One region of the Nonomuraea sp. NPDC050680 genome, then DNA from elsewhere that is predicted to be linked to it. Evidence: riboswitches for the same ligand, from Rfam matches in the RefSeq annotation. Region 1 holds a riboswitch; each other region holds the start of a gene.
The links. Region 1 has a riboswitch for cyclic di-AMP ahead of AB0H88_RS02130 (CHAP domain-containing protein). Riboswitches for the same ligand answer to the same signal wherever they lie in the genome.
Positions count from the first base shown of each region.

Region 2: another riboswitch for cyclic di-AMP. It lies ahead of AB0H88_RS40820 (NlpC/P60 family protein); the one in region 1 lies ahead of AB0H88_RS02130 (CHAP domain-containing protein).
Region 3: another riboswitch for cyclic di-AMP. It lies ahead of AB0H88_RS19590 (CHAP domain-containing protein); the one in region 1 lies ahead of AB0H88_RS02130 (CHAP domain-containing protein).
Region 4: another riboswitch for cyclic di-AMP. It lies ahead of AB0H88_RS13730 (hypothetical protein); the one in region 1 lies ahead of AB0H88_RS02130 (CHAP domain-containing protein).

Region 1 is NZ_JBFAIF010000001.1:438,042-444,972, forward strand. Features, by position in the region: gene sucB (2-oxoglutarate dehydrogenase, E2 component, dihydrolipoamide succinyltransferase) at 1-961, shown strand, start outside; gene AB0H88_RS02120 (DUF6596 domain-containing protein) at 1,015-2,334, opposite strand; gene AB0H88_RS02125 (YciI family protein) at 2,331-2,678, opposite strand; cyclic di-AMP (ydaO/yuaA leader) riboswitch at 2,986-3,127, shown strand; gene AB0H88_RS02130 (CHAP domain-containing protein) at 3,389-3,886, shown strand; gene AB0H88_RS02135 (LysE family translocator) at 3,992-4,621, shown strand; gene AB0H88_RS02140 (AAA family ATPase) at 4,708-5,235, shown strand; partial or broken gene AB0H88_RS02145 (transposase) at 5,261-5,524, shown strand; gene AB0H88_RS02150 (RidA family protein) at 5,552-6,328, opposite strand; gene AB0H88_RS02155 (NAD(P)-binding domain-containing protein) at 6,475-6,931, opposite strand, start outside.
Region 2 is NZ_JBFAIF010000019.1:105,627-112,557, reverse strand. Features, by position in the region: gene AB0H88_RS40850 (ATP-dependent Clp protease ATP-binding subunit) at 1-458, opposite strand, end outside; gene AB0H88_RS40845 (Lsr2 family protein) at 1,214-1,546, opposite strand; gene AB0H88_RS40840 (RDD family protein) at 2,057-2,545, opposite strand; partial or broken gene AB0H88_RS40835 (RDD family protein) at 2,654-3,133, opposite strand; gene AB0H88_RS40830 (hypothetical protein) at 3,179-4,066, shown strand; gene AB0H88_RS40825 (amino-acid N-acetyltransferase) at 4,089-4,646, opposite strand; cyclic di-AMP (ydaO/yuaA leader) riboswitch at 4,935-5,093, shown strand; gene AB0H88_RS40820 (NlpC/P60 family protein) at 5,099-6,142, shown strand; gene AB0H88_RS40815 (LuxR C-terminal-related transcriptional regulator) at 6,297-6,509, opposite strand.
Region 3 is NZ_JBFAIF010000004.1:863,850-870,780, reverse strand. Features, by position in the region: gene AB0H88_RS19625 (extracellular solute-binding protein) at 1-136, opposite strand, end outside; gene AB0H88_RS19620 (RNA polymerase sigma factor) at 522-1,766, opposite strand; gene AB0H88_RS19615 (YciI family protein) at 1,833-2,264, opposite strand; gene AB0H88_RS19610 (hypothetical protein) at 2,457-3,146, opposite strand; gene AB0H88_RS19605 (NmrA/HSCARG family protein) at 3,225-4,106, opposite strand; gene AB0H88_RS19600 (helix-turn-helix domain-containing protein) at 4,194-4,751, shown strand; gene AB0H88_RS19595 (hypothetical protein) at 4,872-5,036, opposite strand; gene AB0H88_RS19590 (CHAP domain-containing protein) at 5,273-5,971, opposite strand; cyclic di-AMP (ydaO/yuaA leader) riboswitch at 5,983-6,122, opposite strand; gene AB0H88_RS19585 (Gfo/Idh/MocA family oxidoreductase) at 6,240-6,931, opposite strand, start outside.
Region 4 is NZ_JBFAIF010000003.1:535,983-542,913, reverse strand. Features, by position in the region: gene AB0H88_RS13750 (hypothetical protein) at 1-384, shown strand, start outside; gene AB0H88_RS13745 (roadblock/LC7 domain-containing protein) at 414-788, shown strand; gene AB0H88_RS13740 (hypothetical protein) at 807-1,178, shown strand; gene AB0H88_RS13735 (alpha/beta hydrolase) at 1,331-2,176, opposite strand; gene AB0H88_RS13730 (hypothetical protein) at 2,302-3,081, opposite strand; cyclic di-AMP (ydaO/yuaA leader) riboswitch at 3,264-3,399, opposite strand; gene AB0H88_RS13725 (DUF5302 domain-containing protein) at 3,564-3,764, opposite strand; gene AB0H88_RS13720 (aldo/keto reductase) at 3,968-4,825, opposite strand; gene AB0H88_RS13715 (MarR family winged helix-turn-helix transcriptional regulator) at 4,896-5,324, opposite strand; gene AB0H88_RS13710 (glucose 1-dehydrogenase) at 5,392-6,204, shown strand; gene AB0H88_RS13705 (nuclear transport factor 2 family protein) at 6,207-6,593, shown strand; gene AB0H88_RS13700 (YbaB/EbfC family nucleoid-associated protein) at 6,623-6,931, opposite strand, start outside.

The DNA of each region.
Region 1 (6,931 bases):
GCTGGTGCGCAAGCTCGCCAACGAGCACGGTGTCGACCTCGAGGCGATCACCGGCACCGGCGTGGGCGGTCGCATCCGCAAGCAGGACGTCCTGGAGGCCGCCAAGTCGCAGCGCGAGCAGGTCGCAGCGCCGGCTCCCGCCGCCGCACAGGCCGCTCCGGCTCCCGCCGCCGCATCCGCTCAGGCCGCGCCGGCTCCGGTCGCCGCCGCTCCCGAGCCCGTCGAGGTCGACACCACGCTGCGCGGCCGTACGGAGAAGATGTCGCGACTGCGGCAGACCATGTCCAAGCGCCTGGTCGAGTCGCTGCAGACCGCGGCCCAGCTCACCACGGTCGTCGAGGTCGACGTCACCAAGATCGCCCGGCTGCGTGACCAGGCGAAGGCCGACTTCCTGCGCCGCGAGGGCGTCAAGCTGTCGTTCATGCCGTTCTTCGAGATGGCGGCCATCGAGGCGCTCAAGCAGCACCCGAAGCTCAACGCCACGATCAACAACGAGACCATGGAGGTCACCTACTTCGACGTCGAGCACCTGGGCCTCGCGGTCGACACCGAGCGCGGCCTGATCGCGGCGGTCATCAAGAACGCCGGCGACCTCAACCTGGCCGGCCTCGCCCGCAAGACCGCCGACCTGGCCGAGCGCACCCGCGCCAACAAGGTGACGCCCGACGAGATCACCGGCGGCACGTTCACGCTGACCAACACGGGCAGCCGCGGCGCCCTGTTCGACACGCCGATCCTGAACCAGCCGCAGGTCGGCATGCTCGGCACCGGCGCCGTCGTGAAGCGTCCCGTCGTGATCGACACCGCTGAGGGCGAGGTCATCGCCGTTCGGTCGATGGTGTACCTGGCGCTGACGTACGACCACCGCCTCGTGGACGGCGCTGACGCGGCCCGCTTCCTGACCACCGTGAAGCGGCGCCTCGAAGAGGGTCGTTTCGAGGCGCAGCTGGGCCTGGCGTAGTTCACGGCGCGCCAGGGCCGGGGATCACCTTCCTCGGCCCTGGCTGAGCCTTGTCACGCTTGGCCGGTTAGACGCCCGGTGAGGAAGGCCCGCTCAACCTCGTTGTCGGTCAGCTCCAGCGCCTGCCGGTAAGCGGCCGCCGACTCGTCCGTACGGCCGAGTCGGCGAAGCAGGTCTGCCTTGATCGCCGGTAGGTACTGGTACCGGGAGAGCCGGCCATCCTGCTCCAGCGCCTCCACCAGCGTCAGTGCGACCGCCGGTCCATGGAGCATCGACACCGGAACGGTCCGGTTCAGCGCGACGACCGGTGAGGGCCAGAGCGCCAGCAGCCTGTCGTACAGTGCCACGATCTGTGGCCAGTCCGTCTGCTCGTACGAGGGCGCTTCGGCGTACAGCGAGGCGATCGCCGCCTGCAGCAGGTAGCGCCCCGCGCGGCCGCCGCGCAGCCCGGCCACGATCAGCTCGTGCGCCTCGGCCAGCGCACTGCGGTCCCACAGCGAGCGATCCTGCTCCTCAAGCCGCAGCAGCCGGCCGTCAGCGCCGGTCCGGGTCGCGCGCCGGGCGTCGGTGACCACGAGCAGTGCCAGCAGCCCGCCGACCTCGGGCTCGTCGGGCATGAGCTCTCGCAGCGCGCGGGCCAGGTGCAGCGCGCGGTCGGCCAGGTCGGTGCGCATGAGCGCCGGGCCGGAGGGCGCCGTGTGCCCGGCGGTGAACAGCAGGTGCAGGACGCCGAGTACGGCTGCCAGCCGGTCCGGCAGCTCCGCCGGGCGCGGCACCCGGTAGGGGATGCGGGCGACGGAGATCTTCTTCTTCGCTTGGGTGATCCGGGCGGCCATGGTCTGCTCCGACACCAGCAGTGCCCGGGCGACGTCCGGTGTCGGCAGCCCGCACACCAGCCGCAGCGTGAGCGCGAGCTGCGCCTCCTGCGCGAGCGCGGGATGGCAGCAGGTGAAGATGAGTCGCAGCCGTTCATCGGGTACGGCACCTTCCAGTTCCACCGCGTCCCCCTCTTCTCGATCCCCCTCTTTTTGGTCTCCCTCATCTCCTTCCGTCAGCCTGTGCGGAGCGAGCTCGTCGGGCTCCACCAGCAGCGGCAGCTTCGACCGGAAGGTCCGCTCGCGGCGGATCGCGTCCATCGCCCTGCGCTTGGCCGTGGTGGTGAGCCACGCGGCGGGGTTGGCGGGGATTCCATGGCGTTCCCAGGCCGAGAGCGCCACGGCATACGCCTCCTGAACGCACTCCTCAGCCAGGTCCAGATCCCGCGCGACGCGCACGGTCGCGGCGAGCACGAAAGCCCACTCGCGCCGATGCGCGTCGGCGACCGCCTGCCCCGCGTCCGCCTCTGCCTGTCCCGCGTCCGCCGCGGCCGTCATCGGGCGATGGGCGCGATGCCGCCTGCGACAGGACGCACCTCGACACCGCCACGGCCCCACTGGACGGCGGGGTTACGACGCGCCAGGTCCAGGGCGGCGTCCAGGTCGGGGGCCTCGATGACGCAGACGCCGGCGATGACTTCCTTGGAGTCGATGAAGGGGCCGTCAGTGACCACGTCGCCGCGCAACGAGGTGGCGGTGTCGGCGGACCGCAGCGCGTACGCTGCGATCATGGCGCCGGAGTCGACGAGATCGTCGGCGTGCCGCTGGCTCGCCGCCTGCTGCTCAGGGGTGTAGTCGCCGGCTTCGGCGTTGTCGAAGATGAGGATCGCGTACTGGGCCATGAGGGTCTCCCTGGCTGTATGACTGGTCGGTACGCCTCTACGTCGGACGGGCGACGCGATTTCGACAGACCGTAGGCGAACTTTCTCCGGATGCGCCCTGGCACGACATCAACAAGGTGCCCCCGCCACTTGACGGATCGACGAGCTGGGCGGGCCTGGCGTGGCGATTTCATTGCGATGGAATTACCCAGGTCAGGGGTGCGTTGTACCCATCTGTGCGCCTGGCCTAGACAGTGAGCATCCCTCCCGGCCGCGCCGCCAATGTCCGAGTACGGACGTCATACCCATCACATGCATCACAGGAAATCACCTGTGACCGCTGAACCCGCCTGTGCGCGGGACCGGGGACCCATGTCTCGATCGGGGCTAATCGGCACATCAATGTGCCGTAGGGCAGCTTCCACGCCCGAGCCCGTCAGCTAACCCGGTAAGCGGAATGGAAGCAAGGAGTAATCATCATCATCCGCACCCCCAAGATCAACTACGCCAAGATCGCGCTCGGCGCGACCATCACCGCCGCCGCCCTCGGCACCCACACCGCGGCGAACGCCGACACGGCGGCCACGGCCCCCACACGGCACGCCGCCACCGCCCAGGCCGCTCAGGCCGCCCCCGCCACCGCCCAGGCCGCTCAGGCCGCCCCCGCCACCGCCCAGGCCGCTCAGGCCGCCCCCGCCTCCGCGCAGGGCGGCAGGAACGGCGAGGCCAAGGTGAACGTCACCGCCCAGCAGGTCCTGAACCTGGCCAAGGCCCAGGTCGGCACGTCCGAGGACGCCAACGGCGGCGGCACCAAGTTCCAGCAGTGGTACGTGAACTCACCCCGCGCCGCCGAGACCGTCCAGCGTGACGGCGGCACCAGGCAGGACTACCTGAACGCCGCCTGGTGCTCGATGTTCGTCTCCTGGGTCGGCGAGGAGAGCGGCGCCCGCTCCCAGGTCGGCTGGGACGCCTACACCGTGGCCCACGCCAAGTGGTTCGCCGGCAACCACCGCTGGGGCACCGTGGCCAAGCCCGGCGCCGTGGTCTTCTACTCCTGGAGCGGCAGCAAGGACTTGAGCTCCATCAGCCATGTCGGCTTCGTGATCAAGGACAACGGCGACGGCACGATCTCCACGATCGAGGGCAACACCGGCAACGGCAAGGTCGAACAGCGCGTCCGTCCCACCTCCCAGGTCGTCGGCTACGGCTACCCGCGCTACGCCGCCTGACCGTTCCTGATCAGTGAACGTGAGTTGCGCCGGCGTGCCCCGAACGGTGTTGGTCGCGCCGGCCCCGGAGCCGCGCGCCGACACCGGAGGTGGAAAGATCATCACATGCCGATCGATCCGCACCTGCTCGCCGTTTTCACGGCGACCACCATCGTCGCTCTGATCACCCCCGGACCCGACATGCTGTTCGTGCTGGGATGCGGTCTGCGGGGTGGCCCCCGCGCCGGGCTACTGGCGACGGTCGGCGTGATCACAGGTGACGCGTTGTACATCGCCGCGGCCGCCGCCGGGCTCGCCGTACTGCTGACGACGTTCCCGGTCGTGTTCACGGTGCTACGGCTCGCCGGCGCCGCGTACCTGATCTACCTCGGGGTCCAGATGATCCGCAACCGCAAGAACAGCCAGGCCGAGGATCCGGCCAGCCGCGGAATGTCCGGCCGGCGTGCCTTCCTCAACGGTGTGGTCTCCTCCATGGCCAATCCGCAGACGTTCACGTTCATGATCGCCTTCCTTCCCCAGTTCATCGATCCCGCGGCGGGGCCGGTCTGGCTGCAGTTCGCCATCCTCGGCGCCATCCTGATCGTCCTGGAGTTCCTGGCCGACGCGACGGTCGGCGTGCTGGCCGGGCGGATCGGCGGCTGGCTGCGCGGCCGTCAGGCGGTGCGCCGCCGGATCGACGCGGCGACCGGGAGCGTGTTCATCGGTTTGGGCGTCACCCTCGCGGCCGAACGCTGACCGGCTGCGGCCCGGTCGGCGAAGGAACTCGGCCTCCGCCATCCACGTGGCCCCGCCCTGTCGGCCGGCTCTCTATGATCAAGCCGGTGGTAGATCAACCGGCCGGTGGGCTCGCGCCTCTGTACCTGCTCGCGGGCGCTCCCGCCGCGGGAAAGACGACCCTGTTGCCGTACCTGCTGCGGGCGGCGGACGGGCTGGTCGTGATGGACATGGATGAGCTGCTCGAAGACGGCGCGCTGCTCGGGGTGACCATCGCCGACCCGCGGGCCGCTCTCGTGTGGCCCGCGTACGACCGGCTGTGGGCGCGGATCGTCACCATGGTGCGGCGGGCCGGGCATCCGGTGCTGTTGCTGTGCCCTGTCCCCGATCCCCCGGAACTCGCACCGGCGGGACGGTGGGACGATCCGGCCCATTGGGCCGTACTGGACTGCCCCGACGAGGTGCGACTGGACCGCCTGCGGGCGCGCGGCTACGCGCGAGAGTGGATCGAGGACGCGATGGCGGACGCCGCGCAGGCACGCGCGCTGATCCCGATGGTGTTTGCCGAAGAGGGTGAAGACGTAGCCGACCTGGCTGCGCGGATCCTCTTGTGGGCGCGTCACCGTCCTGTGTGACGACAAAGCCCGACGCCATCCAGGCCACGACCAATACCTGCGCCGACGCGGCATCCGCCACACCATCCCCGAGAAGAGCGACAGCCAGGCCGCCCGCCTGCGCAAAGGATCACGCGGCGGACGGCCACCCGCCTTCGATAGGGACCGCTACAAAAAGCGCAACACCGTCGAGAGGGCCATCAACAAGCTCAAACAGTCACGGGCCATGGCCACACGGTATGACAAGCGCGGCTACGTCTTCCTCGGCACCGTCGCTGTCGCAGCCACCGTCCTGTGGCTCCGCTCATGACCGGCCTTCATGACCGGCGGACGGCATTTACCGCGCCGCGACAGCCTCGACTTCCAATAGCCACGCTTCGTCGTAGATACCCGTGATGATGACCGTCAGAGCCGGAGCGTGGTCGCCGAGTACCTCCTGCCGGATGGCGGAGTTCTCCTCCCGATACGCCCTGTCTGACAGGAACGTGGTCACCTTGACCAGGTCGGACAGACCCATCCCGTGATGAGCCAGCGCAGCCGCCAGGTTGGCCCAGACCTGGCGGCACTGCGCGGCAAATCCGTCTGGGAGGCTGCCGTCCGGCGCCACCGGAATCTGTCCGGAGACTTGGACCAGGCGTGCAGGGGCGCTGATCTCGTACGAGTGACGGTAGCCGCCACCACCAGGGACTATTGGGCCAGGGGTAATCATGTGCAGATCTTGACAGCACAGCAAATCCGCAGCAACCGAGATAACCCGCACTGACGACCGCGACGCATTAGCCCGTCCTCTTGATCGCCCGGACAGACCCTCTAGTGCGTCGACCTGGCTGACCGCGGCAAGGCTCTGGGCCGGGCCGCCGACCTCGACGCAGATCACATCCAGCGGCGCGACCCACGAGTCATGGTCGAGGTTGAGCTGGACCAGGGGCTGCCAGGCCCAGCCCGGCACCCCGCCGTCCACCCCGCCCGGTCCGGACAGGTGATGCCACTGACGTCCCGGGCTGGTCTCGGCATACGGGCGCGGATGCGTACTCGCGTCGATCGCGAACGTCAACGCCCGGTCGGCCAGGCGATGAGCCACCAGCAGGTCCCGGACCTTCTCGGCCGTGACCACGCCCTCCGACAGCTGCCGATCATGAGAAAGCGTCTCTATCAGTAGTTAGCGATCTCCGGCAGCGGGTGAGTCATGGCGGGGGTATCAGGGGTGAACCAGAGGGCCGTGAAGGCCGGAGTCACGACCCTCTCCGGTGGGCTGCTGGCTTAGTCGGTCGTCGTCTGTGCTGCTCGAAGGAGTGCCGGATCCACATCGGGAACGGCGAGCCTCGGGTTGTAACCCGCCGCGACGACTCTCATGACGAAGCCGGCGGCCTCCTCCAGTTGCCGGGCGCTGCCGAGCCCACCGACCACCGCGGGCCGGGCACCAAGATCTTGGATAAGCGCCGCAGCGCGATCGAGAGCGCTTGGCTCGTCGCCGCAGATCGCCACGACCGGCGCTGACTCCTGCGGACCCACGTACGGCCACGAGGCTCCTGCGAACAGGTGGAGCGCCTTCACCACGTGTGCACCCGGAGCCGTGTGCGCCACGAGTGCCGCCGCCGAGCCGGATGTCGGCTTCAGCTCACAGGTTGTGTAGTCGACCGGGTTGGTGCAGTCGATCACGGCCTTGCCGGCCAGTGACCCCTCGGGGGCGCCGACGAGAGACAGCGCCGCCTCCAGC
Region 2 (6,931 bases), on a different contig from region 1:
GCGGCGGCCGGCTCCTTGCCCTGGTAACCGTGGAGCAACTGGATGACCTGCTGCCTGACACGGTTGAGATCGGCTCCAAGCTTGACCAGCACCTGGGCGGCCACACCCTCACCCTCACGGATGAGCCCGAGCAGGATGTGCTCGGTGCCGATGTAGTTGTGACCCAGCTGCAAAGCCTCACGGAGCGACAGCTCAAGAACCTTCTTGGCCCGCGGGGTGAACGGAATGTGCCCCGACGGAGCCGACTGGCCCTGGCCGATGATCTCCTCGACCTGCTGACGCACTCCTTCAAGGCTGATGCCCAGGCTCTCCAGAGCCTTGGCGGCTACGCCCTCACCTTCATGGATCAAACCAAGAAGAATGTGCTCAGTGCCGATGTAGTTGTGGTTGAGCATCCTGGCCTCTTCTTGGGCCAAGACGACAACCCGCCTTGCTCGGTCGGTGAACCTCTCGAACATCTCGTCGCTCCTCACAGAGCGGTCAGTCAGGCCGGTAAATCCGGTCCCGTCATCCCGCATGCTAGCCCTGGCTCGGCGAACCGTGCCCACTGCCACTGACACGCTCTATAGCAGAGACGTTCCCCGGGAGCAGGGCGTTCACCCTCTATCCAACTACCGATCGGGGGTTACGTGTTCCCGATACGCCGCAAGCGAACGATGTTTAGGACGCTTGCGTGAAGCGCCTGGAATTGGCCGCCACCGCGCCGGCAGATCAACATGGATCGGCTTGCGGCCGGTGCCGGGGAGAGAGCCCGCCCGCGCATCGCCGATGCCTCATGCGTGAGCCATACGGAAACATCCTATGTAAGGAAGCGCGCCTACCGCCAATCGATCGTGGTACAGCACCCGCAAGCCGCGGAATCTCGCTCGTGCCACGGCGCCCGGCAGGCCGCGAAATCTCGATCCCGGCACGGCGCCCGCGGGCCGCGAAATCGCCCATCCGGTCAGCGAGGTTACCGACCCGGGCCGTCACGCTTACCGATCAGGGCCGTCGGGGCATCGGAGAGCCGACACCAAGCCTGGAACGCACCACGCCGGAAAACCGCCCGGAATCGACCGAGCGGGCAGCCCAAAATGATCACATATGGGCGATTAGAAGATCGCCGTCACGAACCGTCCACCATTCGAGAAGCAGCTACAAATGATCATGCGCTTATGGCGTTCGCCGGGGTTCTTAGGCGAGCGGCATAAGCGCATGGTCAGGAGCCGGCTCTCTAGTGAGCCTGTTCGTACTTCTCCACCACGGTAGAGGCGATTCGGCCACGCTCGCTCACCGGCAGACCGTGAGCCTTGGCCCACTGCCGGATCTCCGAGCTCTTCTCGCGGCTCATCGCACGCTGCCCGCCACGACCGCGCCGACGCGTGGTCACGGCACCGGACCGACGAGCGTGCTGTACGAAAGGCGTGAGCGCGTCCCTCAGCTTCTTGGCGTTAAGGTCGCTCAGGTCAATCTCATAGGAGGAGCCGTCAATAGCGAAGCTGACCGTCTCATTGGCCTCGCCCCCATCGAGGTCATCGATGAGAATCTCCTGGATCTGCTTGGCCATCTACGCAATCCTTTCGCGGAGCATTGTTTCATTCGCCAGGGCAAACATATACCCGGAAAGGCGCGGAGACAATTCAGCGCTACAGAGATTCTGCTGAGCAGCGGCTCAGTTGTGGTTCTCGGCCTGATCCTGGCGGTTTGGACGGCGTCCAGCGGCCTCGGATCGGACCAACTTCACTACGCCAAAGATGAAGGCGGCGCCCACCACCACCGGCGGGATCAGCGCTGACAATACGTCGGTAAGGGCCTGCATTCGTCCTCGCCTCCACAGCGGACGGGGGTTTCGATGGGCGCTTTATCCACAAGCGGCCTGGGCATGAGCGCCCCTCATGCCTCACGAGGTGGACAACCGCCCGCACCTGACCATAGTGGTACATGGATGCCGTCCATGTGCCATGTGCGCCAACATCCGGCAACCCGGACGCCCCATAGCCTAATGCCAGTCTCTCCAGGCTCCTTACCGGATCAAGCGAAAATTTTGCGGAAAGACTTCCGTCCAGGCTCACAAGGCTCAGCGAAGATCTTTGGTCACCCGTGTTCCGGCGAGCCTGTCGTGCGGCCCACGCTGCAGCGGCTTGTCGATCAAGATGAGGATCCCGACGCCGAAGACGAAGATTCCGGCCAGCACATTGAGCACCGGAATGCCCATGACCATCGCCGCTCCCGGATAGACCAGGGCTCGTTTCAGCAGAGCACCGCGCCGAAGGCCGCCCGGCTCCAGGCGAATCCTCATGATCGCCTTGCCGAACGTACGGCCGCTCATGGAATGCGCGGCCCAGTCATAGACCGTATATCCCAGCCCGCCGAGCAGCCAGGCGAACACGCCGGGCAACCGGCCGTCGAACACCTCCAGCAACCCGACAGTTCGGAAGGTGCCCCACAGCACCATGAACAGAATGTAATAGAAGACACCGAAGACGAGGGCTTCAATGAGCCGGGCGGCCAGGCGTTCCCACCATTCCGCGGGGGCGGCGTCACTCCACGGCGGCAACCCGGTCATAACCCACCTCGCCCCTTCGGCGAACCGACCGCTACCCATTTTGCTGCCGTCCGCACATACAAAACAGAGGCCGGCCGGGGGCCAGCCTCTGTTTCGCGTCCGCGAAGACTACTTGATCTTCACTACCACCGTGTTGCTGAACTTGTCGGCGAACGTCTGCTGCAGCGGCTTGTCCCAGAGTTGGGAGGCGCCGTTCAGCGCGACGACGATCCCGCCGAGCAGCGCACCGACCCACGGGATGATGCCGAGGATGTATCCACCCCAGGTGCCACCGGCCCGCTTGAGCGCCACGTCGTTCGGCAGGCCGCCCGGAGGCAGCATGGTGCCCGTCGGCACGATCTTGATCCCCATGACCATCTTGCCGACCGTCTGGCCGCTCATCTTGGTCATGAAGAACTCGTAGGCGACGTACACCGCCGTCATCACGACGGCGATGACGATGTTGTAGGCGGTGTAGCCCAGCAGGCCGCTCGAGACGCCGGTCACGGAGTTGTAGCCGGAGAGCAGGATGGCCCCGAAAACGAGACCGATCACCCAGTTCGCGATGCCGAAGATGACACCGTCGATGATCCTCGCCACGAGCCGCTGCCACCACTCGGCGAGCGGGGCCGGGGCACCGGGGGGCTGAACCCCGTGTGGCTGCTGCTGCCCGTAGCCGGGCTGCTGACCGTACGGCTGCTGCCCGTAGGCGGGCTGCTGGCCGTACTGCTGTTGCTGCTGCCCGTAGTCCGGCTGGCCGTACTGCTGCTGGCCGTAGCCCGGCTGGGACGGCTGCTGTTGCCCGTAACCGGGCTGCTGGCCGTAACCGGGTTGCTGGCCATAGCCGGGCTGCTGGCCCGACGGGGGTTGCTGGCCATAGCCGGGCTGCTGGCCCGACGGGGGCTGCTGGCCGTACTGCTGCTGGCCGTAGCCGGGTTGCGACGGCTGCTGCTGGCCGTAGCCCGGCTGGGACGGCTGCTGCTGCCCGTAACCGGGCTGCTGGCCGTATCCGGGCTGGGATTGCGGTTGCTGGCCGTAACCGGGTTGCGATTGCGGCTGCTGGCCGTATCCGGGCTGGCCGTACTCGGGTTGCTGACCCGAAGCCTGCTGCTGACCGTATCCGGGCTGCTGGCCGTATCCGGGCTGCTGACCGTATTCAGGTTGCTGGCCGTAGCCGGGCTGCTGCCCGTACTGCGGCTGTTGTCCATACTGCGGTTGCTGTGGCTGCTGGCCGTAGCCCTGCTGCTGCTGCTGCCCGTACTGCGGCTGCTGGCCGTAGCCCTGCTGCTGCTGACCGTAGTTGGGCTGCTGACCGTAGGCGTCGTCCGCCCGGTAGCCAACGACCGTCGCATCCGGGTCGGGCTCGCCATAGGGACGGCCCGCGTTGTGATGTCCGTATTCAGTCCCGCCAGGCGCAGAGTTCTCGCCGGATTCGTCCTGTGGATACGGCGGCTGTCCGGTGCTCACCGTGTCACCTCGCTTCGAGTGCGCATGTGGCACGTGTCAGGACACATGCCTGTGCTGCCCAACGTATCGACATAGGTATCAACAATCACCTTTCCCATTAGTCAAGGTCCGCGTCACCCGATGTCAGGTGGAGAAGCATGCGGGTGTTCCCCAGGGTGTTGGGCTTGACGTGTTCGAGGTCGAGGAACTCGGCGACACCCTCGTCGTACGAGGCCAGCAGCTCCGCATAGACCTCGGGTGAGACCGGGGTGCCCTGTACGGGGCGGAATCCATGCCTCGCGAAAAAATCCACCTCGAAAGTCAGACAGAAAACCCGGCGCAGGCCGAGTTCCCGGGCCGTTTTGATCAAGGAGGAGACGATCCGATGCCCGATTCCGAAGCCACGGAACTCCGGATCGACGGCCACCGTGCGAATCTCCGCGAGATCCTCCCAAAGAACATGCAGCGCGCCACAGCCGACCACTTGGCCGCCGCGCTCGGCGATCCAGAACTCCTGCACGTCCTCGTACAGCGTGACGGTGGCCTTCTCCAGAAGCCGGGGTCCAGCGCCCGCGTATGTGTCGACCAGGAGACGGATCGTCCTGACATCCGGCGTGCGGGCACGCCGGACGACGACTTCCGTGTCCGGGACTGTCACTTCGGCGACCTGCTCCATGGGTCTCCAGCGTACAGATCCGATTACGGCCTCCCCCTAACTCTGACGTCTCTCCCATCTCATGACATCTCGTGGTTGATCGAGCACGATGCGGGATCCCTTGGCACACAGGCTTCCATGCCTTGACGAACTTGGTGCAAAAAGGACATAAAGTTTGTTCAGCACCGGCAAGCACGAGATCACCTCGTGACCCTTCGGTTGCGAAACCTCTACAGACTTGGCAGTTCTGGTTGAGCACGAACCCGGAGTGCACTAGTGTCCAGCGACGATGTCACCCACGCGAGCCAGCGTGGAGACACGCCCAATCCCGCAAGGGAGCCGGGGACCCGCCGGTGGCGACCTCATCCCGACGCCACCACCCATGGGGTGAATCCGAGCGAGTCGTTCGGTAGGGCTGCTCCGGCCCGAACCCGTCAGCTAACCCGGTAGGCGCCGATGAGAGGAGCTGGTTGGTGAAGCAGACCCGCGATCGCGAGGGGAAGCCGGCGGGCGCTCACGCCCGCCTTCCGGAGCTCCGGAAGGTCCCCACCCGGTTGGGTGTCATCGCGGCGACCATCGCCACCCTCCTCTTCGCCGTCCCCGTCGGCTCCGCCGTCGCCGATCCCAAGCCCTCCCTGAAGGACCTGTCCAAGCAGGCCGAGGAGCTCCACACCCAGATCGAGACGCTCAGCGAGGAGTTCAACGGTCAGCGGGAGAAGCTCAAGACCGCCAAGAAGTCGGCTGAGGCGGCCCGGAAGACGCTGTCCACCAGTGAGGCCGATCTGGCCGCCAAGCGCGCCAAGGCCGCGATGCTGGCCCAGAACGCCTACATCAACGGCGGCTTCGGCCAGGCACTGAACTTCGCCACCTCCGAGGACCCCGAGAGCTTCCTCGACCGGGCGGCCACCACCTACGCGCTGGAGCAGCAGCAGGGCTTCGAGGTCAACCAGGTGACCACGGCCAGGGCGGCCGCCGAGCAGGCGAGGGCCAGCGCCAAGACGCGCATCGACGAGGTCGAGAAGATCGTCGAGAACCTCGGCACCAAGCGCGACAAGATCACCGCGCTCGTCGCCAAGGTCGAGAGCAGCCTCTTCAAGCGGGCGATCGGCGAGGCGGGCCGTCCCGGCACCCGGGCCTCGCGGGTCAATCTGCCGGTGATCGGCGCCGGCAAGGCCGCCACGGCCGCCAGGTGGGCGCTCACGCAGCAGCTCAAGCCGTACGTCTGGGGCGCCGAGGGGCCGACCTCGTACGACTGCTCCGGCCTCGTGATGGCTGCCTACCAGCGGGTGGGCATCTCACTGCCGCACTACACGGGCGACCAGTGGACGGCCGGACGGCACATCTCCAAGGAGGAGCTGCGCGCCGGCGACCTGGTCTTCTTCTATGGCGACCTGCACCACGTCGGCATCTACATCGGCGGCGGCATGATGGTCCACGCACCGCAGACCGGTGACGTCGTGCGGATCGCGTCCATCGCCCGCCGTCCGTTCGCGGGCGCCGTACGCATCGCCGACTGACCTCCGCGCGCCACAGGCACTCCGACGGCCGACGCTTCGGCCGCCGGCACAGTGACAGCAGGTGCTCTCAGAGCCTAAACCCCCACTCACAGCAGGTGCTCTGGCGGTCGGCTCTCTGACAGCTGGGGCCCTGGCGGCTGGGCCGGTCGAGCGGTCAGATGAGCTGGCGGCGGGCGGCCCAGGCCACGGCCTCGATCGCGGTGGCGACTCCGATGCGGTCGCAGATACCCCGTAGTCTCCGGCGTACCGTGCGCCCGCTGATATCCAGTCGTCTGCCAACGCGATCAACCGTGACCCCCTTGGCAAGCTCCGCCAGCAACGCAAGATCCGCGTGGCTGAGCTCGACGCTCTCAGTGAGCACATACATCGGGAGCCCTCCCCCCAACAGCAGAACTCGAGACGTCTATGTCCGAGCAGGACTGCTGTTCGTCTCGCAGACGGTAAACGCATTCTGGAAAGGTCGTCAAGCCAGCGAATACCGCCCTCTGACCATCGCCATTGACATGATCCGCTGTATGTGAAGTACTCCCCATATGTCGGCACACTTCGGGGCCAGATGAGGGATCACAGCCGTCCTTACAACGGCTCCGGCGCGAGCCCCGCGGACTCGCTGGACTTCGATCCATGGAACGCGAATATTATTCGCACTTCATAGGCGCGATATCGGAAATGTGGCTGCTTGCGGCCGGGTCGGCAGGGCGCGCCAAGGAGTATGAACGGTTCAGGCACCGGAGGAAGGCGTCGTCCATCGCGGCCCGTCGCGGGCGGCCGAGAGATCGCTTGCCCGGC
Region 3 (6,931 bases), on a different contig from region 1:
GTTCGGCGGCCGCCGAGGACGCGGGTGCGTTGGTGGCCGCCGGAGTGCCGCCGGAGCCGCAGGATGCGACGGCCAGCGCCGCCGCCGCCAGGGCGGAAGCCGCGGCGAGACCGCCGCGACGCTTGCGGTTCAACATGGTGGACCCCTTCTCGGGTGTATGGGTGGGGGAGGTGCACCGCGGCACACGCTCCGGGCCGCAGTGGGAAATTCTTTGGGAGCGCTCCCACAAAGGGTGCACTTATGGCCTGTGCCCGTCAATGCGCTGAAACGCAACCGTTACCAACCGTGCGATTTCGTGCCCTAAAAGGGGATTTTTGGTGGGTTACGACGCAAAGAGCCGTTTGGGAGCGCTCCCATCACAAGGGACTCGTTTGTGTTTGCTTCCTGGGCATGTCGCCCACACACTGCGGGCTTTTCTCGTGGTCACGCCCTTGGTCACGCCCTTGGTCACGCCCGCGGTCGGGCGTGCCGGGTCTGTCGTGACGCCTTGTCGCGGCGTTCGTGCGGTGTGCCGTCGGCGATCAGCAGGCGGCGGCGCGCTCTCGCAGCAGGGTGCGCTCCCGGGCGTTGCGGGTCATGGCCGCCGCCCGTTCGAACTCGGCGCGCGCCTCATCCTGTCGCCCCACCTTGACCAGCAGATCCCCGCGTACGCTCGGCAGCAGGTGATAACCCTTCAGCGCCGGTTCGTCGACCAGCTGGTCCACCAGCTCGAGCCCGACCGCGGGACCGTACGCCATGGCGAGCGCGACCGCCCGGTTGAGCTCGACGACCGGGGACCGCGACATCCGCGCCAGCGCCTCGTAGAGGGTGGCGATGGCCCGCCAGTCGGTCTCTTCGGGGGTGAGCGCCCTGGCGTGACAGGCGGCGATGGCGGCCTGCAGCACGTACGGGCCCAGGTCGCCGCCGAGGTCCTCGGCCCGCTGGAGCGCGTCCAGGCCACGGCGGATGAGCAGGCGGTCCCAGCGGCCCCGGTTCTGCTCCAGCAGCAGGATCGGCTCGCCGGACGGGCCCACCCGGGCAGCCGCGCGCGACGCCTGGATCTCCATCAACGCGACCAGGCCGTGCACCTCGGGCTCCTTGGGCATCAGCCCGGCCAGCACCCGGCCGAGCCGCAGCGCGTCCTCGCAGAGCCCCGGCCGCATCCAGTCGTCACCGGCCGTGGCCGAGTAGCCCTCGTTGAAGATGAGGTAAATGACCTCCAGGACCGACGACAGGCGGCCGGCTAGCTCCTCGCCCTGTGGCATCTCGAACGGAACCTGCTTGTCGGCCAGCGTCCGCTTGGCCCGTACGATCCGCTGCGCCACCGTCGGCTCCGGGACCAGGAACGCCCTGGCGATCTCGTCGGTGCTCAACCCGCCGAGCACCCGCAGCGTGAGCGCCACCCGGGCCTCCGTGGACAGCACCGGATGGCAGGCCGTGAACACCAGCCGCAGCAGGTCGTCCTCGATCTCGTCAGTGCCGGGCAGCTCCTCGTCGGCGCCCGGCTCCTCCGACAGCTCGCGGCCCATCTCGGCCAGCTTGCGCGCGTAGCGTTCCTGCCGGCGTAGCAGATCGATGGCGCGGCGCTTGGAGACGGTCATGAGCCAGGCCCCGGGATTGCCCGGCACCCCCGACTCCGGCCACTGCTCCAGCGCCGCGACCAGCGCGTCCTGGGCCAACTCCTCGGCCAAACCGAGGTCGCGCACGAGCCCGGTCAGGCCGGCGATGAGCCGCGCCGCCTCCATCCGCCAGACCGTCTCGATCGCCCGATGCGTGTCGGAAGCCATCACGTGGCCATAAGACCAGCCCGCCCCATCTCCCGCAAGCCGGGGCCTGGGGCTTGGGGGCGGCTTCTATTGTCCGGCGGAACCCGTCAGGCGCTCGCGCAATGCCGCCTCGCGTTCGGCCGCCTCGGGAGTCATCGACTCGTCCGGCAGGTCGGAGGCGTCGAACACCTGCCAGACGTCCAACCCGACCCCCTCATGCCCACCGGGAACCGGCACCCGCAGCGCCCATTCGATGGCCTCTTCCCGGGACTTGACCTGGATCAGCCAGAACCCGGCGATGAGCTCCTTGGCCTCGGCGAACGGCCCGTCGAGCACCGTCGCCTTGCCGTCCTTGGTATAGGCGATCTGCGCACCGTGGGAGCTGGGGTACAGCCCCTCGGCGGCCAGCAGCACCCCCGCCCTGGCCAGGCTCTCGTTGTAGGCGCCCATCGCGTCGACGAGCTCCTGGCTGGGCAGCGCCCCGGCCTCGGTCGCCTCGTTCGCCTTCCCCACGATCATGAACTTCACGATCCGCCTCCTTCACTCTCACGAACGCCACTCTCACGAACGCCACTCTCACGAACGCGTCGAACGGTCAGACCCCGAATCGACACGTGAGCAGAATTCTTTACCAGGAGACGTCGTAGGCGGTCACCGGCGCCGCGAACCAGGACCGGCGCCTTCGGTCCTGCGGCGGTAAGAAAAGGCGATCTACCTACCAAGCGAGGACGCGGACAGCTTCCTGGCCATGATCCGGGCTTGGGATCCGCCGTAGTCCGATTCCCGCCAGTTCTTGCGGTAGTAGGGGAGGGCGTAGACGGCCAGTGACCTGCCCTGCCGCATGACGGTGCCGGTCATGGCGGAGGCGACTTGGAAGACATTCACCAAGAACGCCTCGTCGCCGATATGGGCGGGTCTTGTGGTGAAGGTGAAGGAATCGCGATTCCGCTTGCCGCACCGGCGCAGTTCTGATCGCAGGCTCTTGATGGCCGTACTGGCGGCCATCTCGTCCTGATAGACGATCAGCTGCTCGGCGTAATCGCCGTCCCACATCACGCTTCTGCCGGTGATGGTCCGTGCCGCCTGGCGGTCTTTGTCCGCTCGCTTTTCGACCCCGCAGGGATTGATCAGCAGCGGCGCGCTCCGACGATCGCTGAACTTCCAGGACATCCGGCCGATCTTCTTCTCGAACTTTTTCCTGGTCGTCTTGCTCTCGTAGAGCAAGAACCCCTTGGGGACGCCCGAACGCATGACCTCGGCGGCCGGGGCGGCTGCCCCGTCCGCCGCGCGGGCGGGCACGCCGGAGCCGATCAGGACCACGAAGGCGACCGCAGCCGCAGGCAACAGCACGGCTGCGCGAGTCCGCCCGGACCGCGGTGGGATCTCGCGCAGGGCACCCATGGCCGCTTCTTTCCCTTTAGCAGTGACTGTCATCTAGGAAATGAGATGCGGAAACCAGGCGATTTGTTGAGAGCGCGGTCAGGAGGCCGCGAACAGGGCCGCGAACAGGGCCTTGCCCTCGCGCTCCAGCCACGTCTCGAAGTCCATCAGCCCCGGGTGCAGGGCCCGCAGGGCGGGGATGTCCGCCTGCCAGCCCGCGAACGACTCCATCGACTCCATGTCGCTCTGCCTCAGCCCGAGCTCCGCCCGCCGTTCCGCCGGGATGGGCTCGACGTTCACGGGACGACCGGTGGCGCGGGCGATCGCGGCCACCAGGTCGGCGCGGGACAGCTCGTCACCGGCCAGCTCCAGCGCCAAGCCGAGGTAGCGGTCCGGGTCGCCGAAGGCCAGCGCGGCGAACGCGCCGATGTCGGTGACGGCGATGAGCTGGACCATCGCCTTCGGCGGGATGAGCCGGACGAGCGCCCCTTCGCCGGTCACGCCGTAGTGGGGCCCGGTGTGGTTCTCCATGAACATGACCGGGCGCAGGATCGTGGCCGGCAGGCCGAGCGACCTGATGTGGCGCTCGATCTCCCACTTGGTGTTCCAGTGGGAGATCGAGGTGTCCCGGTCGGCGCCGCCGACCGAGGCGTAGACGAGGTGCCGTACGCCGGCCTCGTGCGCGGCGTCGGCCACGTTGACGCCGAGCCGCACCTCCTCGGCGACCCCGTGCGGTGGACCGGCGGCCGGCTGCACGCTGAACACGCCGTAGGCGCCGCGCACCGCCTCCGCCAGCGACTCGCGGTCGCCCATGTCACCCGGTACGAGCTCGGCACCCGCCTTCGCCAGCCGCCCGGCCGCCGCGGTGTTCGGGTCGCGTACCAGGGCTCTGACGTGCCAGTCCGCCGCCAGCAGCGCGCGTGCGGTGGCGCCGCCCTGCTGGCCGGTGGCGCCGGTGACGAGCACGGTTCGATCGGTCATGGCATCTCCTTGGTAGATTATGCGGAGCGATGCTCCGAAATCTACGGAGCACTGCTCCGCTTGTCAATGTCAAAGGAGAGCCCTGCCGTGCCCGAGGCGCTTCGCGCGGATGCCCGTCACAACCACGACCAGCTCCTGACCGCCGCCCGCGCGGCATTCGCCGAGCACGGCACGGAGGCGTCGCTGCGCGACATCGCCCGGCGCGCCGGTGTGGGGATCGGTACCCTCTACCGGCACTTCCCGACGCGCGAGGCGCTGCTCCAGGCGCTCATGCGCGACCGCTTCGACGCGCTGGGCCGCCGAGCCGCCGGCCTGCTCGCCGAGCCGTCGCCGCGCGACGCGCTGCTCACCTGGCTCGCGGAGGTGGCGGCCGGGTCGGCGACCTACCGCGGGCTGCCGGAGTCGGTCATGGCGGCGTTGCGGGATGAGAGCTCGGAGCTGCACGCCTCGTGCGCCGCGATGCGGGCGGCGGGTTCCCGCCTGCTGGAACGGGCCCAGGCGCAGGGCGCCGTCCGGGCGGACATCACCACGGAGGAGCTGCTGGCGCTGGCCGCCGGGGTGGCGTGGGCGGGCGAGCAGTCGCCGGGTCACCCGCAGATGGCCCAGCGCCTGCTGTCGCTCGCCATGACCGGCCTGGCCCACTGACGGCCACCTACTGTCTGGTCCTTCTGGTGGGGCTGCCTTCCCCGATCCGTGGGATCCAACGCCGATCTCCCCGCGAAGCCGTGGCGTCGCGGGGAGATCGGCCGGGGGCCCGGTCTTGCGTCAGATGTGCTCGGCGGGGTTCGCCGGGAGGTAGAAGTTCCAACTGCCGTGTCCCTCGTGGGCGCCGCCCGCGGGGCAGTGCCCGTTGTCGGGGCGGCCATTCCACCAAAGGGTGTAGCACTTGTTGCAGAAGCGCCAGTTGTCCTGCTGCGTCGTCGGTGACATGTCCCCTCCTCCAGTATCGAGAACCGGCTCGCTGTCCGGCCACCGTCAGTGTCTGAGGTGACGGCAGACCCGTGACATCCCCAAACTTGGGGGTTGCGGTCGGATGGGCAGATAAGGCAGCCATGCGCTGTTCGGCCCAACCTGGGAAGACGCACGCACGCCAGGAAAGACACCGACGAGCGCGCGTCCAGAAGGACGCGCGCTCGTCGGCAGGAGAGCCCTCGATCAGGAAGTCGTCAGGCGCCGTAGTTCGGGTAGCCGTAGCCGACGACCTGGGATGTCGGCCGGACGCGCTGCTGGACGCTGCCGTTGCCGGTGTTGCCCTCAATCGTGGAGATCGTCCCGTTGTGGTTGTCCTTGACGACGAACCCGACATGCTCGATGTCGTCCAGGCTCTTGCTGCCGCCCCACGAGAAGAACACCACGGCACCCGGCTTCGGGGTCGTGCCCCAGCGGTTGTTGCCGGCGAACCACTTCGCGTGCTCGACCGTGTAGGCGTCCCAGCCGATCATGCTGCGCGCGCCGGACTGGTCGCCGACCCACGAGACGAACATCGAGCACCAGGCGGCGTTCAGGTAGTCCGCCCGGGTGCCGCCGTCGCGCCTGAGGGTCTCCAGGGCGCGGGGGGAGTTCATGTACCACTTCTGGAACTTGGTGCCGCCTCCGTAGGCGTTCTCAGAGGTGCCGACCTGGGCCTTGGCCAGCGCCAGAACCCGCGAGACCGTGGCCCTGGCCTTGATCTCGCTCTCCGGGTGGCTCTTCGCGGCGGAGGCGGCGTGCGCCGGAGCCGCGACCGCGGGGGCCGGAGCGTGGGCGGCGAGGGTGTCCGCGTGGGCGGCGGACTGGCCGGCGAGGGCGGCGGCCGCGACGCTCACGCCGAGGACGGCGTGAGCGAAGGTCGACTTGGTGGCACGAAAAAGATGGGACTTGGCCATCGAGGGGGTACTCCTTGCTTCCATGCCGCTTACCGGGTTAGCTGACGGGTTCGGACGTGGAAGCTGTCCTACGGCACGTGACGTGCCGATACACCCCAAAAGGACGGTGGGTCCCCGGTTCCGCGCGAGGCGGATTCAGCGGTCACAGGACGGTCCTGTGATGCCTTGTGCGATGGTCTGGCAACGAACGGACAAACCGGACGTATGCCTCATATGACCACAAAGGTAATGCAAGTGGCAAGGGTCTTACAAATGGATAAACCGCCAGCTAAGAGAGCTGCTCCCTCGCGTCGGCCAGAAGCCCCATCATGGCAAGGCTTTCGTCAAGTGGCATGATCGCGGATTCGGTCCTGCCTTCGGCCATGGCGTCCCGTACCTCGCGCACCTCGCCGGCGTACCCGTTGTCCGCCGGATCGAGTACGAGCTCCTCCGTCTCCATCGACGGCCCGCTCAGCACGACCCGCTCAGGAGCCCAGAACGGCGCCTCGAGGTGGGCGCGCATGTCGGTGCCCACCACGAGGGCGTCGTTCGCGTACGGACCCAGCAGCGAGCACTCCACCAGAGCCCGCCTGCCGCCCGGATAGACCAGCACCCCGCCCGCCTCCGCGTCCACTCCTGAGGGCGCCAGCGAGCCCGTGACGTGCATCCGTGAGGGCATCCCGAGCAGTAACTGCGCCAGCCCGAACGAGTAGACGCCCAGGTCGAGCAGCGCCCCGCCGCCCAGCTCCGGCGCCCACAGCCGGTGTGCGGGATCGTACGGGTGCCTGAAGCCGAACGACGCCTGGACCGAGCGGATCTCCCCGAACCGGGGATCGGCGGCCACCCGCTGGATGAGCGGATTGAATCGGGTCCACATGGCCTCCATCAGAAAAACCCCGGCTTCGCGCGCCAGGCGGACCATCCGCTCGGCGTCGGCGACGGAGGCGGCGAGCGGCTTCTCGCACAGCACCGCCTTGCCCG
Region 4 (6,931 bases), on a different contig from region 1:
GCCGAGGCGACACCGCTCGACCTGGCCAGACGGATCGGCAGGTCCGGCTATTCGGTGCTGCTGGCCGTACGGAGGATGGCGGCCGCCGGGCTGCTGGCACCCCCAGTGGAGACGACCACCACGCGCGCCCACGACGGCCCGTCCAAGGGCGCCCACACGCGCGCTCCCAGGGACGGCACGTCGCGAGCCCCGGAAGAGAGCGCAGCGAAGATCGCCGGAGAGGGGCAGGGCGCGCTGCCGCAGCGGGAACGCGGAGCGGTCGGTCAACGCCCGCCGCACGATCCCCGTGCCCCGGGCCTGCCGCTCGGCCCGCCGGTCACGGCGGACCCCACGGACCTGGCCCTGCTGATGCGCCTGAAGAAGGCGCTGGAGGAGCTGACATGAGGTTCCCCCGCCCGCAAAGGAGGCCACCGGTGGAGCTGCGTGAAGAGGTGCTCAGGGAGATGGTTCTCCTGCGCGAACGCACCCCGGACATCAGCGGCAGCGTCGCCTGCACGGTCGACGGCATGAGCATCGCCTGCGACAACGCCGACGGCAGTGGCGAGCAGGTCGCCGCGCTGTCCGCGGCACTGCTCGCGCTGAGCAGGCGAATGACGATCATGACGGGCCAGGGCGTACTGGAGGAGACGCTCATCTCCGGCACCGCCGGCTTCGCCGCCTTCTACGCGGCGGGCCCCACCATCGTCCTCGCAGTCCTGGCTGAGCCCGGCACCAATCTCGGGCTGCTCCGGCTGGAGGGACGCAAGACGGCGGCCAGCGTGGCCGCCATCTCAGCACGGATTCACTGAGCTTGAACGGAGGAAGGCATGGCCAGCATGGACGTCTCTCTCAAGGAGATGATGACGATCGACGGCTCGCTGGGCGCGGTGATCGTCGATCATGGCAGCGGCATGGCGCTGGGGGCGCTCGGCGGCTCCAAGGACCTGGATCTCCAGGTCGCGGCGGCGGGGAACACGGAGGTGGTCAAGGCCAAGCTGCGCACGATGGACTCGCTGGGGCTCAAGGACTCCATCGAGGACATCCTGATCACGCTCGGCGGCCAGTACCACATCATCCGGCCGATCACCGGCCGCGGCGGCAAGGGGCTCTTCCTCTATCTCGCCCTGGACCGGGCGCGGGCCAACCTGGCGCTCGCCCGGCACCAGCTCCGCGGTATCGAGGAGAAGCTGGAGATCTGAGAGATCCGGTGGCTCGCGTCCGGGCGCGGCGGACACGAGCCACCGACCTCCACCGATCCCTGGTACGTCAACTCGTGGTGAGCGTCAGCTCGTGGTGAGCGTCAGCTCGTGGTGAGCGTCAGCTCGTGGTGAGCGTCAGCTCGTGGTGAGCGTCAGCTCGTGGTGAGCTTGGTGATGGCGCCGACGATGTCCGGCCAGAGCGGCCGAGGCAGGTCGTGGCCCATGCCGGGGAACGTCAGCAGCGTGGCACCCGGAATCGCCGCCGCCGTCGCGTGGCCGGCGGCGACCGGGACGAGCGCGTCTGCCTCGCCGTGGATGACCAGGGCGGGCACCCCCAGCGTGCCGAGCCGCTCCGTGCGGTCGCCGGAGGCCAGGATGGCGGCCAGCTGCCGGGTCGTGCCCGGCGGGTCGAAGCACCGGTCGTAGGCCTGGCCGGACAGCCGGAGGATGCGTTCCCGGTCCAGGTCGAAGCCGGGCGAGCCGATCACGGACCAGGTTTTCAAGGACTGGGCGAGCACGGCGTCCCGATCGGTGGGGGGCGCGGCGAGCAGCACCGCGCTGGCCTCCGGCGTGGGCGGGGCCACGTCCGGGCCGGGTGTCGACATGATCGAGGTGAGGGTCAGCACCCGCTCGGGGTGCCGGATGGCGAGCGTCTGGGCGATCATCCCGCCCATCGAGGCGCCCACGACATGGGCGGCGGTCCAGCCGAGGGCGTCCATCAGCCCGGCGGCGTCGTCGGCCATGTCGTCCAGCAGATACGAAGAGGACGTTCCCAGTGCGGGAACGCCCTCGTCGTGCAGGTGTGTGGAGAGTCCGGCGTCCCGGTTGTCGAATCTGACGACGTGATGGCCCTGTTCCGCCAGGAGCTCGCAGAGCTCGTCGTCCCAGTGGATGAGCTGGGCGCCGAGCCCCATGATCAGGAGCAGGGGACGTCCGCCGGGTGAGCCGAAGGTCTCGTACGCGATCTCGATGCCGTTGGCGGCTGCAAGCGTGGTCACGAGGTCAGAATGACATTCTGTTTCCCGGGACGCAAAGACCGCCAGCCCCGGACCTGACGACCATCGAGATCGTCGGCTCCGGATCTGACGGCCGTCAGCAAGACCGTCTTCGGATCTGACGGCCGTCAGCGCCGGACGAGCTTGCGGATCCGGTCGCGGCCGACCGTCACGCCACCGCCGAATACCGCCAGCGCGACCGCCGCGGCGGCGCCACCGATGGCGTTCGACTCGACAACCTTCTTCTCAGCCTTTTCTACGGCGCCGGCCTTTTCTACAGCGCCGGCCTTGTCGGCCTTCTTGGCGGCCACCGGCACAGCCTTGGCGGGAGCGGGCTTGACCGAAGCGGGCTTGTCGCCCTCGGCCACGATCGTCGGGGGCTTGGCGGGGTTGCGGTCCACGACGGCGTACGAACCGGTCGAGAAGGGCAGCGGGTAGTTCTTCTTGCCCGGGCCGCTACCCCACTTGGTGATGACGTACTGGATCTTGATGTGGCCCGCGCCACCGTTGCCGTCCACACCCAGCGTGCTGGAGTTGAAGCTGCCACCGGTCAGGGCGGCGAAGGTCTTGGCGTCGAGGTCGAGCATGACACCGCTGGAGGACGGCACGCCCGGACCGCGGTCGCCGACGAAGAAGGGCATCTTCTTGCCCTTGTAGACGACGTAGCCTTCGGTCATGAGCGGCCAGCTCGGGCTGGCGGCGAGGCCCTTCTGCATGGGCTTGCCGCTGGCCGGCAGTCCGGTGTCCCCGGCGCGGCCGGAGGAGTCGTCCCAGAAGTAGGACGCGGTGGTCGAGCCCTTGAGCAGGACCTTCTTGTCGCCGCCGGTGTCGGCGTGTGCGGCGGTGCCTGCGCCGATGGAGATCGCACCGACTACGGCGGCGGTGAGCATGGCAGATCGAACAGACATGAAGTAGCAAAGTCCTTTATACGGGAACAAGGGGATTGCGCTCGCGAAAGGTGTGCGTAGCCGGGCAAAACGCCAAACGGGCGCTACGCGGAGCGGGGAAGAGCTGGGGGGAAGGTGCCGGTCAGTCGGCGGATGACAACACGCGGGCTGGCGGCACTACGCGGGGGTTACGCATGCGGTAGGTGTCCTCTCCATCTCGCCTACCGGGTTAGCTGACGGGTTCGGACGTGGAGATGCCCTACCGACCGTGGTCGGATTCACCCCTAAGGAACGTTTGGTTCCCCGGTTCCCGCGAGCGGGATTCGGCGCCTGCCGGTTGGTACTCCCCTGTTGAAGCCCCAAAGTCACCGGCTGGTAACTCCATGAACTATAGATACCAAACCGGACAAAGGCAAACATAAGGCCATGAAACGGGCGAAGATCTACCTAGGAGGTCAAGAAAAAAGGGGGTACGGCATGCCGTACCCCCAGAAAAGCCCAGGTCAACCGCCGCTCTTCCGCCTGAAAGAACGCTTGCTGGCGGCGGGCCCGTGAGCGCCGTGAATCTTGGAAGGGTCATTGCCCCTGCCACCCGCGCTCGAGTCGGCGTGCTGGTTACGCTTGCGCTCCAGCGCCTCGCGGAACTTGCGCTTCATCTCGTCCTCGGGAGTTTCGTCGACTTCCGGCTCCGGTGTTTCCGCCATGAGGACCTCCTGGTGTTGGGGACAAGGACAGCTTCGCATGACGGCGCTCAGGACGCGAAACTGGCCTCGACCTTGGACTGCGGGGTTTCCCGGTCGATCCGTGCCCGGGCATGGCGATCAGGGCGACCAGCCGGCCCCAGCCACCTGAAGTCGAGCCAGGAAAGCGTTCAGTGAGGAAAGCGTTCAGTGAGGAAAGCGTTCAGCTAGGAAAGCAGGAACAGCTCCTCGGCGGTGAGGACGAGGTCGGCCGCGGCGACCGAGTCGACGATGCTCTCCGGCCTGCTGGCCCCGGGGATGGGGATCATCACCGGGCTGCGCGCCAGCTCCCAGGCGAGGCAGACCTGCTGCGGCGACACGCCCCGCGCCGCCGCCACCGTGCCGAACGCCGCGTGCTTACCACCGAGCTCCGACGCCGAGCTGATGCCGCCCAGCGGCGACCACGGCAGGAACGCCACCCCGAGCTCCTCGCACAGGTCGATCTCCGGCTCGCTGGAGCGGAACTTCGGCGAGTACTCGTTCTGCACACTGGCCAGCCGCCCGCCCAGGATCTCGTGGGCGAGCCTGATCTGCTCCGGGTTCGCGTTGGAGATGCCCGCCATCCGGATCTTCCCCGCGTCGAGCAGGTCGCGCAGGCCGCCGAGCGTCTCCTCGTACGGCACGGCGGGGTCGGGCCGGTGATGCTGATAGAGCCCGATCGCCTCCACTCCCAGTGCCTTCAAGGAGCGCTCGCACGCCTCGGCCAGGTAGTCCGGCCGGCCATTGACCTGCCAGCCGCCGTCCGGCAGGCGGGTGTGGCCGCCCTTGGTGGCCACGAGTACGTCGCCGGTGTCGCCGCTCCAGCTCGCCAGGGCCTTGGCCACGATCCGCTCGTTGTGACCCACCTGGTCGGCCGACGGCGTGTAGGCGTCGGCGGTGTCGATGAGGGTGACTCCCGCGTCGAGCGCCGCGTGGATGGTCTTGATCGACTGTGCTTCGTCGGGCATGTGACCCGCGACGGACATGGGCATGGCGCCGAGCCCGATGGCGCCGACACGGGCATGGCCAATAGATCGTGTGTTCATGAACCCATCCTCCCCATGGTGCGGAGGTGAGGTCGACGCGGGGCAGGCTGAGCCCGGTCTGGCCGCCTGTCTAGTCGCGGATGTTCCGCGCCAGCTGGGTGAGAATCTCCTCGAACGAGGCGGTCTGCTCCTCGCTGAGCCCCGCGCGCAGGCGGGTGTCGAAGGCCATCGCCACCTCGCGCAGCCGGTGGAACAGCCGCTCCCCTTCCTCGGTCAGCTCGACCACGTGGACGCGCCGGTTGGCGGGATCCCGGCGGCGGGTCAGCAGGCCGCCGCTCTCCATCGCGTTGAGGTGGTGGGTCAGCGTCGCCCCCTGGATGCCCACCGCCTCGGCGAGCTCGCGCTGGTTGCCCAGCTGCCGGGACTTGATCGAGATGAGGATCTGCCACACCGGGGCGGACCCGCCGGCGGAGGCGAGCGCGTCGTCGAAGGTCCGGCTCACGGTCCTGGCGGTACTGGTGAGCAGCAGGCCGATCGGCGGCCGGAAGGGTGGCATCATGCCGCCGAGTTTAGCAGTGACATCTAATCGTTTGACATCTAATGCTTCGATATCTATCGTCAAGGACATGCAGCCAAACCCTTCCCTCAGTGGCAAGGTCGCGGTCGTGGCGGGGGCCAGCCGCGGCATCGGCGCCGTCACTGCTCGCGCCCTGGCCCAGGCCGGCGCCGCCGTGGTGCTCGGCGCCCGCGACACACAGACGGTCGAACAGGTCGCCGCGGACATCCGCCTCGACGGCGGACAGGCGCTGGCCGTGCCCCTCGACGTCGGTGACGCGGCGTCGAGCGAGCGGCTGGTCCAGCGGGCACTGGAGACCTTCGGCCGGCTGGACGCGGCCTTCAACAACGCCACCGACGGGCCGATGCCCGCGCCGCTGGCCGACATCGATCCCGACGAGTTCGACCGGGGCATCCGCACGAACGTGCGCGGCACCTTCCTCGGCATGAAGTACCAGATTCCGGCCATGCTCGCCTCAGGTGGCGGGTCGATCGTCAACATGGCCTCGCTCGCCGGGCTCCAGGGCCACGCGAACCTGAGCGCGTACGTGGCGGGCAAGGCCGGAATCATCGGCCTGACGAAGGTGGCCGCGCTCGACTACGCCGACCAGGGCGTCCGCGTCAACGTTGTCGCCCCCGGGCCGATCCTCACCCACCACCTGGAGGCGGCGGGCGAGGAGGCGCAGCGCCTGGCCGGGCTGTCGACGCCCATGCGGCGCGTCGGCCGGTCAGAAGAGGTGGCCGCGGCGGTCGTGTGGCTCTGCTCCGACCAGTCGTCGTTCATCACCGGAGTGACCCTGCCCATCGACGGCGGGCAGGCGGCGGGCGGCAAGCCCCCGCGCGTGTACCGCCAGGGCCGGCCCATGGAGAGACAGGAGATCTGACCATGACCATCGACCAGCGACTCGACGGACTCAGCAGGCAGTGGATGGAAGCCGAGCGCCGCGGCGACGCCGAAGCGCTCGACGCGCTCGCCGTGCCCGACTTCACCCTCGTGGGGCCGCTCGGCTTCATCCTGAACAAGGACCAGTGGCTGGCCCGCTACCGCGGGGGCGGCATGGTCACGCACGAGATGAGCTGGGCGGAGGTCACCGTACGGGAGTACGGCGACACGGCGGTGGCCATCGGCGTGCTGGCGCAGCGCGCCGCGTTCCAGGGCACGCCGGCCGACGGGCGCTTCCGCGTCACCCAGATCTCGGTCAGGGTCGGGGACCGGCGCCTGCTGGCGGGCCTCCACTACAGCCCGATCGCGGCCCCACCGGCACGTCCCTGACCCCGCGACACCGGCGGCCGGGCTCGACGTCAGCGGCCGGGCTCCTCGAAGAGGGCCTGGGTGGCGGTGAAGGTCTGGGCGGTCACGTCCTCCTCGGCCTGCCGGGCCGCCTCCATGAGGGCCTCGGACAGCGCCTCGGAGCCCAGCCGCATCGCTCGCGGCGCGATGTGCACGCTCGCCAGCCCGCCGCTGGGCAGGACCTCGACCGCCACCTGCCCATCTGCCGCCACACCGCGACCCCTGGCCGACTCCAGCCGGCGCCCCACCTCCTCGAACTGAGCCGTCTGTGCCGCTAGCTGCGCCAGCGCCCGGTCGATCTCCGGATCGCCGCTCCTGGG